DNA from 3 places in the Pseudomonas juntendi genome. Region 3 is predicted to be linked to each of the others. Evidence: predicted binding sites of a transcription regulator. Region 3 holds the regulator's gene; each other region holds the start of a gene.

Region 1 (3,277 bases), 2.8 Mb from region 3:
TGCAGAAGTCAGCCGAAGCCGTAGTAAGTGGCGGATAACCGCGCCACCAAGGGCCGAACAGGTTATGCCGCTAGTAGGCGTCACTGTCTCGTTGGTAGCCGTAATGCAGAAATTTCCCACAGCGGAAACTGTCATCCCGAATCCCGGCCAGAAGCCGAGGGTGATGCCTGACAGTGCAAAGGTGCCGGCGGCGTCAGCGACGTGGACGAACGCGGAGCCGGACACGCTGATGGAGCGGGTGCTTGCACCGGCCAACCTCAGACGTGCGTATCAACGCGTGGTCAGCAACAAGGGAGCGCCGGGTGCCGATGGCATGACGGTCGCTGACTTGGCGGGCTACATGAAACAGTATTGGCCAACCCTCAAGGCCAGGCTACTGGCCGGTGAATACCATCCACAAGCAGTGCGAGCGGTTGAAATTCCCAAGCCGCAGGGCGGCACACGGCAACTGGGAATCCCCAGCGTCGTGGATCGCTTGATCCAGCAAGCCTTGCAGCAACAGCTCACGCTCATCTTCGACCCACTGTTCTCGGACTACAGTTATGGCTTCCGTCCGGGCAGAAGCACACATCAAGCTGTCGAGATGGCCCGTGCCCATGTGGCATCGGGACATCGGTGGTGCGTGGAAATCGATCTGGAAAAGTTCTTCGATCGAGTCAACCACGACATCCTCATGGCCTGTATCGAGTGCCGGGTCAAAGATAAGTGCGTACTTAGGCTTATCCGTCGCTACCTTGAAGCGGGAGTCATGTCAGGTGGTGTCGTTAGCCCACGGCAGGAAGGGACGCCGCAAGGCGGCCCGCTCTCGCCGCTGCTGTCGAATATCCTGCTCGATGAATTTGACCGCGAACTGGAGCGGCGGGGCCATCGCTTCGTGCGCTATGCCGATGACGCGAACATTTATGTGCGCAGTCCTCGGGCTGGCGAGCGAGTACTGGTCAGTGTCGAGCGCTTCCTGAACCAACGTTTGAAACTGACGGTGAATCAGAAGAAGAGTCGAGTCGCGAGAGCCTGGAAGTGTGACTACTTGGGCTATGGGATGAGCTGGCATCAGCAGCCAAGGCTGCGGGTGGCAACGATGAGCCTGGGTCGCCTGCGCGACCGGCTCGCAGAGCTGCTACGCGGTGCACGGGGTCGCAAGATGGCAAATACCATCGAGCGGATAAACCCTGTATTACGAGGCTGGGCGGGTTACTTCAAGCTCAGCCAGAGCAAACGGCCACTTGAGGAACTGGATGGCTGGCTCAGGCACAAACTCCGCTGTGCCATCTGGCGCCAATGGAAGCAGCCCTCTACGAGGGTGCGCAACCTGATGCGCCTGGGTCTAAGTGAAGAGCGTGCCTGCAAATCAGCCTCTAATGGTCGAGGCCCATGGTGGAACTCGGGAGCATCTCATATGAATCAGGCGCTGCCGAAGAAGCTATGGGATCGACTCGGACTGGTCTCGATACTGGATACGATCAACCGGCTTAGCCGCATAGCCTGAACCGCCGTGTACGGAACCGTACGCACGGTGGTGTGAGAGGACGGCGGGTGTGAACCCGCCTCCTACTCGATTGCCTGTACCGCCTTCAGGCTTGCATGGCCCCTGTGGGAGCGGGCATGCCCGCGAAGAGGCCGGCTCAGGAAAACCCTGACGTCAAATTTTTGTTTTGCCGCTTTTGCCAACCGGCAATTGCCGCTTTCACTGCCAAAGGCGGAAGGCCTTTGCCGCTTTTCTGGCATCACCCTGACAGCATGCCGCGCGCATACCCCATATTTCGGGGGGCAGGGGGGTTGGCACAGCCCTTGCTATAACTTGCTCAACAAAACTCCGGTCAACCTCTGAAGGTTTCCCCGATATGAGCATCAGTTTCGACAAGGCGCTTGGCATTCACGAAAAGGCCCTGGGCTTCCGCGCCCAGCGCGCCGAAGTGTTGGCCAACAACATTGCCAACGCCGACACGCCCAACTACAAGGCGCGTGACATGGACTTCTCTTCGGTGCTCGCCGCCGAAACCAGCAAGCAGCAAAGTGGCCGCTTTGCCATGGAGCGGACCAACAGCCGGCACATCGAAGCCGAAGGCCTGGCCGTCGCTGCTGACGACACGCTCAAATACCGCACGCCGCTGCAGCCTTCGATCGACCAGAACACCGTCGACGCGCAGATCGAGCAGTCGAACTACACCGAAAACGCCATTGGCTTCCAGGCCAGCTTCACCTTGCTCAACAGTAAATTCAAAGGGCTGGTTTCCGCCCTGCGGGGAGAATGACCATGTCCCTTTCCAGTGTCTTCAATATTGCCGGTAGCGGCATGAGCGCGCAGAACACGCGCCTGAACACCGTCGCTTCCAACATCGCCAACGCCGAGACAGTCTCGTCGAGCATCGACCAGACCTACCGCGCTCGCCATCCGGTGTTCGCCACGACCTTCCAGGATGCACAGGCTGGCGGCAGCCAGTCGCTGTTCGAGGACCAGGGTGAAGCCGGGCAGGGCGTGCAGGTAAAGGGCATCGTCGAAGACCAGAGCAACCTTGAAGCCCGCTACGAGCCGAACCACCCGGCGGCGAACAAGGACGGCTATGTCTACTACCCGAACGTCAACGTGGTCGAGGAGATGGCTGACATGATCTCGGCCAGCCGCGCGTTCCAGACCAACGCCGAGCTGATGAACACGGCCAAGAGCATGATGCAGAAAGTGCTGACCCTGGGGCAGTGATAGGAAGCCGACATGACCACCACCAATTCCACGACAGACGCTGGCAGCGCGTACCTCACCTCGCTGCAGAAGCAGACGTCGAAAACCGACAGCTCTACCGGTGCTGCCGGCAGTGCACTGGGCAAGGATGCGTTTCTGCAGTTGCTGGTAACCCAGATGCAGAACCAGAACCCGCTCGACCCGCAGGAAAACGGCGAGTTCGTCGCCCAGTTGGCGCAGTTCAGCAGCCTGGAAAGCATGCAGTCGCTCAATGATGCAGTGACCTACATCGCCGCTGGGCTGCAGTCTTCCCAAGCCCTGCAGGCTTCTTCCCTGGTGGGGCGCAATGTGGTCGTGCAGACCGACAAAGCCGTTGTCGACACCAGCAAGGACCTGCGAGGTTCGGTCAACCTGACCTCGTCCAGTACTTCGACTTCGGTGGGCATCTACGACAAGGACGACAAGCTGGTGCGCACCATCGACCTGGGTACCCAGAAAGCCGGCAGTATCGACTTTACCTGGGACGGCCTGGACGATGACGGTGAAGTCGCGGCTGCCGGGACCTATACCTTCAAGGCCACGGCCTCGATCGATGGCCAG
Region 2 (3,277 bases), 300 kb from region 3:
GCGCTGGCCGCCGGTGATCTTGGTGTACAGGTCGTACTTCTTGGCCACCTGGCCAATCACGATGAGTTTGTCCGGGGTGATTTCACCCCCCGGAATACGCGGCACCACCGAGTAGGTGCCGTTTTTCTGCATATTGGCCATGAAGGTGTCGTTGGTGTCCTGCAGCGGCACCAGCGCCGGGTCCATGATCGGCTGGTTCCAGCAGGAGGCAAGGATGTTGCCCACCGCCGGCTTGCAGATGTCACAGCCGGTGTGGCCCTTGCCGTGACGTGCGAGCAATTCGCTGAAGGTGCGGATGCCCTCCACCCGCACCATGCCGTACAGCTCTTGCCGGGTGTAGGCGAAGTGCTCGCACAGGCTCTTGTCCACTGCTACACCGCGGGCCGTCAGTTCATGTTCGAAGACTTGCTTGAGCAAGGCCGCGCAGCCGCCACAGCCGGTTGCCGCCTTGGTGCAGCCCTTGACCGCAGCCAGGTCGCTGCAGCCGCTGTCGATGGCGGCACAGACTGCACCCTTGCTGACGTTATGGCAGGAGCAGATGGTGGCGCTGTCGGGCAAGGCGTCGGCCCCCAGCGCTGGTGCTGCGCCGCCTTGCGGCAGGATCAGCGCGGCGGGGTCGGCCGGCAGGGCAATACCGTACTGGGCATACTGCAGCAAGGTGTCGTAATAGCTGTTGTCGCCAACCAGCACCGCACCCAGCACATGCTTGCCGCTGGCATCCACCACCAGCCGCCGGTAGGCGCTGTTGGCTTCGTCGATGAAGCGGTAGCTGCGTGCACCGGGCGTAGCACCGTGGGCATCACCGATCGAACCGACGTCCACCCCCAGCAGCTTGAGCTTGGTCGACATGTCGGCACCGCTGAACGGCACCGGCGCCTCGCCGCAGAGCAATGCCGCCAGGTTGCGCGCCATGCTGTAGCCGGGCGCGACCAGGCCGAACACGCTGCCGTTCCACGATGCGCATTCACCGATGGCAAAGATGCGCGGGTCACTGCTGCGGCAGTGCTCGTCGATCACTATCCCGCCGCGCGTGGCGATGTCCAGGCCGCAGGCACGGCCAAGGGCATCTTGAGGGCGAATGCCAGCGGAGAACACGATCAGGTCGGTTTCCAGGTATTGGCCACCGTCGAAGTTCATGCGGTAACGGTAGGCGTCGCCCTGGCTGATCGACTGGGTGGCACGCGACAGGTGCACCCCCACGCCCAGTGCTTCGATCTGTGCCTTGAGCGCTGCGCCGCCCTCGCCATCCAGCTGCACCGGCATCAGCCGTGGCGCGAACTCCACCACGTGGGCTTCCAGGCCGAGCGACTTGAGGGCGTTGGCCGCTTCCAGCCCCAGCAGGCCACCCCCCACCACCACGCCACGGCGGGCGCTGGCGGCGGCAGCGCGAATGCCATCGAGGTCGTCGAGGGTACGGTAGACCAGGCGGGCATCACCGCTGGAGCCCTCGATCGGCGGCACAAAGGGGTAGGAACCGGTCGCCAGGACCAGTTGGTCGTAGCCGTAGCGGCCTTGGGCGGTAACCACCTCGCCCCGCTCGCGATCGATCTGCAGGACCGCTTCGCCAAGGTGCAGGTGCACGCCGCTGGCGGTGTAGAAGTCGCGCTCGCACAGGGCCAGGGTTTCGGCACAGCTACCGCCAAAGTACTCGGACAGGTGCACTCGATCGTAGGCGCGCTGGCGCTCCTCGCCGAACACCCGTACCTCGAACTGCTGCAGGGCGCCGCGGCTGACCAGTTGTTCGACACAGTGGTGGCCGACCATGCCGTTGCCGACGATGACCAGTCGCTCTCGTTGCCCGCTGCTCGCTGTTGCCTTCATAAGCCGATCCTCGATCAAAAAAAAAGCGCCTGGAGCCGAAGCTCCAGGCGCTTTTGCCTGTATTCATCACGGTAGGGGGCCCGGTTGATCGCCGTTGATCAGTGGGCTTTGTTGTTACATGGGCTAAGCAGGGAGTGTGCCAAGCCTGGTGCCGGGGGTGGACGCGTTACGCGCAAACCCGCACCTGCACGGGCCTGCACAGCGTTCCAGGCCTTTGCAGCAGCGGGCTCGCTCGCCCGCCACCCGGCACCGGCTGCGCACATTCACAGTGCACTGCAGCCCATCGCGGTGCACATCAGTACACGTCACGCCGGTAGCGCCGGGCCTGGTTCAGGCCGTCGACGTAGGCATCAGCCGCCGCCGCATCCATGCCGCCATGCTCGGCGACAATCGCCCGCAAGGCCGCATCCACATCCCTGGCCATGCGCTGGGCATCACCGCAGACATAGAAGTACGCCCCGGCCTGCAACCATTGCCACAGCTGCGCCCCGTGCTCGAGCATGCGCGTCTGCACGTAGATCTTTTGCGCCTGGTCACGCGAGAACGCCGTGTCCAGCCGCAGGTGCCCCGTGGCTTGCCAGGCCTGCAATTGCGCCTGGTAATAAAAGTCGCTCGCAGCGTGCTGCTCGCCGAAGAACAGCCAGTTCGGCCCGCTGGCGCCGCGCGCTTCACGCTCTTCAAGGAACGCCCGAAACGGCGCAATGCCAGTGCCAGGGCCGACCATGATCAACGGCACACCATCGTCCTCAGGCAGGCGGAAGTGCTTCGACACCTGCGGAAAGATCGCCACCTTCAACGACTGTGCCCGGTCGGCCAGGAAGCTGGAGCACACACCGTTGCGATCACCGTAGCGCACCGTGGAAACGGTCAGGTGCACCTGTTGCGGGTGCGCCAGTGGGCTGGAACTGATCGAGTACAGCCGTGGCTGCAACGGCTTGAGCAACGCGAGCCAACTGGCCAGTGGCAGTTGCTGCGGGAAGGCGCGCAACACATCGACCAGTTGCCGGCCCCACAACCACGCCTGCAGTTCGGCCTTGCACTCGGGCTGCAGGAGGCGCTGCAGGTCGGGGGCATTAGCGGCGAACACCTGCAGTTGCTGTGGGGTGACCTTGGCGATTTCCAGGTGTGCCTGCAGGGCTTCGGCCAGCGGCTTGGCGGGCTGGCCCTTCAATTCCACCAGCGCCTGGCCGTCGAGTTGCATCAGCGCCAGCAGTTCTGCGACCAGCGCCGGACAATTGCGTGGCCATACCCCCAGGGCGTCGCCGGCGGCGTAGGTGAAACCGCTGCCACTGAGGTCGAAGACCAGCTGGCGGGTTTCCTTGCTGGCACCGGGGCCGTTGAGCAGCCGGTTTTCCAGCAGGGTGGCCGCCCAGGGCCGCTGCTTGGTGTAAACCGCCACGGGTGCCGCTGCGCCGGCCGGCTGTGCCGCGGCGGTGCTCCCCAGGCTTGGCAGCAG
Region 3 (3,277 bases):
GAGCCAGACCGGCCGCTGACGATGATCAGGCGCATGTTCAGTGCTCGTTCTGTACGTCCAGGACAACCTGGTACAAGGCCTCGTTGCTGGTGGCCGAACGCAGGCGATCACGCACGTCCTTGCGGTCGAGCATGCTGGCGATCTGGCGCAGCAGTTCCAGGTGGGCATCGGTGGCGGCTTCAGGGACCAGCAGGACGAACAGCAAGTCTACCGGCGCGCCATCGATGGCATCGTAATCGATGGGTGCTTCCAGGTGCAGCAGGGCGCTGACTGGCGCGGAGCAGCCTTCAAGCCGGCAGTGCGGAATGGCGATGCCATTGCCGAAACCGGTTGAACCGAGTTTTTCCCGCGCGACCAGCTTTTCGAAGACGACTTGCATCTCCAGTTCCGGCACTTGTTCGGCGATGATGGTGGCGACCTTTTCCAGGGCGCGCTTCTTACTGCCGCCCGGCACGTTCACGAGGGAACGGCCGGGGGTCAGGATGGTTTCAAGTCGGATCATGGATGAGGGGGATCAGCGGGCAGCTGCACCTTGCAGCAGGCTTTGCTGTTTTTCCTTGTGTTTTTTCAGTTGGCGGTCGAGCTTGTCGGCCAAGGCATCGATCGCTGCATACATATCTTCGTGTTCGGCGTTTGCTACCACTTCGCCGCCGGGAATCTGCAGGGTCGCCTCGACCTTCTGCTGCAGCTTCTCGACCTTCATGATGACCTGCACGTTGGTGATCTTGTCGAAGTGACTTTCCACGCGGGCGAGCTTTTCCAGCACGTAATCGCGCAGTGGCTGGGTGACTTCTACATGCTGTCCACTGATATTGACTTGCATACAGCTTCTCCTTTGTTGCCCGTGCATAAAGAGGCAGGTTTTGCACCTGCCCCGCAAACGCTATGGCAGATCTCAGGGGCTACATCAGTCGCTTGCGCTCACTCGACGGTGCGATGCCGAGAGACTCGCGGTACTTGGCGACGGTGCGGCGGGCCACCTGGATGCCTTGTGCCTCCAGTAAACCAGCGATCTTGCTGTCACTCAATGGCTTTTTCTGATTTTCCGCTGCAACCAGTTTCTTGATGATCGCGCGGATCGCTGTAGACGAGCATTCTCCGCCTTCGGAGGTGCTGACGTGGCTGGAGAAAAAGTATTTCAGTTCGTAGATGCCGCGGGGCGTGTGCATGTATTTCTGCGTGGTCACCCGGGAAATGGTCGACTCGTGCATGCCCACCGCTTCTGCAATGTCATGCAGCACCAGCGGTTTCATCGCTTCGTCGCCATGATCGAGGAAGCCGCGCTGATGCTCGACGATCTGCGTGGCGACTTTCATCAGGGTTTCGTTGCGGCTTTGCAGGCTCTTGATGAACCAGCGCGCCTCCTGCAGCTGGTTGCGCATGAAGGTGTTGTCGGCACTGGTGTCGGCGCGGCGCACGAAGCCGGCGTATTGAGCGTTCACGCGCAGGCGCGGGATGGCTTCCTGGTTTAGTTCCACCAGCCAGCGGTCGCTGTCCTTGCGCACGATTACGTCCGGTACCACGTACTCGGGCTCGCTGGACTCGATCTGCGAACCCGGGCGCGGGTTGAGGCTTTGCACCAGTTCGATCACCTGGCGCAGTTCGTCTTCCTTGATTTTCATGCGCCGCATGAGCTGGCTGTAGTCGCGGCTGCCGAGCAAGTCGATGAAATCGCAGACCAGCCGTTTCGCCTCGTTCAGCCACGGCGTGCTGGCAGGCAGTTGGCGCAGTTGCAGCAACAGGCACTCGCCAAGGGTGCGTGCCGCGACGCCTGCCGGTTCGAACTGCTGAATGCGGTGCAGCACCGCTTCGACTTCGTCTAGCTCGATATCCAGCTCCGGGTCGAAGCCAGCGCAGATTTCTTCGAGGGTGTCTTCCAGGTAGCCCTGGCCGTTGATGCAGTCGATCAGGGTCACGGCGATCAGGCGGTCGGTATCCGACATCGGCGCCAGGTTCAGTTGCCACAGCAGGTGGCTTTGCAGGCTTTCGCCGGCCGATGTCCGCGTGGTGAAGTCCCACTCGTCGTCATCGTTGCTCGGAAGGCTGCTGGCGCTGGTCTGGTAGATGTCTTCCCAGGCGGTGTCGACCGGCAGCTCGTTGGGGATACGCTCGCTCCATTCACCGTCTTCGAGGTTGTCGGCACTGACCGTGCTTTCCTGGAAGCTGTTGTCCTGAACGTCGGCGGCCGGCTTGTTCTCGGCGTTGTCGGCCATCGGGTCGCTGTTGTCGAAGTCTTCGCCGTCTTCCTGGCGTTCGAGCATCGGGTTCGACTCCAGCGCCTCCTGGATTTCCTGTTGGAGGTCCAGGGTGGAAAGCTGGAGCAGGCGGATGGCCTGTTGCAACTGCGGTGTCATCGTCAGTTGCTGGCCCATTTTTAGGACGAGCGATGGTTTCATGGCTGGGGCTTAATACCTTGTTCGCCGGCGCGCATGCGCCATCCACTACACGAGGGCGCCGGGGCGCCAGATCAAGCAAGTTTTATGCCTTAAATCGTAGCGTTTGCCTAGAGTACGTAACAATTTTAACCCCGGCTTCAGGGCAGGTTGCCAGTACCCCAGGCAGGGGTGGGTCAGAGCCGGAACTCGTGGCCCAGGTAAACCTCTTTGACCAGTTCGTTGGCCAGGATGGTTTCGGCGTCGCCTTCGGCGATCAGCCGGCCATCGTTGACGATGTAGGCGGTCTCGCAGATATCCAGGGTTTCGCGCACGTTGTGGTCCGTGATCAGCACACCGATACCCTTGGCCTTGAGGTGGTGGATGATCTGCTTGATGTCACCGACCGAGATCGGGTCCACGCCGGCGAAGGGTTCGTCCAGCAGGATGAACTTGGGCGCGGTCGCCAGGGCGCGGGCGATCTCGACACGGCGGCGTTCGCCACCGGACAGGCTCATGCCGAGGTTGTCGCGGATGTGGCTGATGTGGAACTCCTGCAGCAGGCTTTCCAGTTCCTTGCGCCGGCCATCGCGGTCGAGGTCCTTGCGGGTCTCGAGGATGGCCATGATGTTGTCGGCCACCGAAAGCTTGCGGAAGATCGAGGCTTCCTGCGGCAGGTAGCCGATGCCGGCGCGCGCGCGGCCGTGCATGGGCTGGTGGCTGACATCGAGGTTGTCGATCAGGACACGACCCTGCTCGGCCTGGACCAGGCCGACGATCATGTAGAAGCAGGTGGTCTTGCCGGCACCGTTCGGGCCGAGCAATCCGACGATCTGGCCGCTGTCGATCGACAGGCTGACATCACGTACGACCTGGCGCCCCTTGTAGCTTTTGGCCAGGTGCTG

Evidence for each region. Region 3 encodes sigma-54, which starts transcription at its own class of promoters, with help from an activator protein. Its sites were predicted from a motif close to ANTGGCATNNANNTTGCTNT; they were not measured.
Region 1: a site for sigma-54 is predicted at 1,776-1,795, ahead of flgB (flagellar basal body rod protein FlgB). Genes of this name have one in related genera too.
Region 2: a site for sigma-54 is predicted at 1,946-1,965, ahead of nirB (nitrite reductase large subunit NirB). Genes of this name have one in related genera too.

Annotation. Positions count from the first base shown of each region.
Region 1 covers NZ_CP091088.1:3,768,623-3,771,899, reverse strand. The annotation lists gene ltrA (group II intron reverse transcriptase/maturase) at 65-1,486, shown strand; gene flgB (flagellar basal body rod protein FlgB) at 1,842-2,252, shown strand; gene flgC (flagellar basal body rod protein FlgC) at 2,255-2,698, shown strand; gene flgD (flagellar hook assembly protein FlgD) at 2,711-3,277, shown strand, end outside.
Region 2 covers NZ_CP091088.1:1,267,345-1,270,621, reverse strand. The annotation lists gene nirB (nitrite reductase large subunit NirB) at 1-1,821, opposite strand, end outside; gene L1P09_RS05790 (bifunctional nitrate reductase/sulfite reductase flavoprotein subunit alpha) at 2,117-3,277, opposite strand, start outside.
Region 3 covers NZ_CP091088.1:971,854-975,130, forward strand. The annotation lists gene rapZ (RNase adapter RapZ) at 1-35, opposite strand, end outside; gene ptsN (PTS IIA-like nitrogen regulatory protein PtsN) at 38-502, opposite strand; gene hpf (ribosome hibernation-promoting factor, HPF/YfiA family) at 515-823, opposite strand; gene L1P09_RS04405 (RNA polymerase factor sigma-54) at 903-2,396, opposite strand; gene lptB (LPS export ABC transporter ATP-binding protein) at 2,570-3,277, opposite strand, start outside.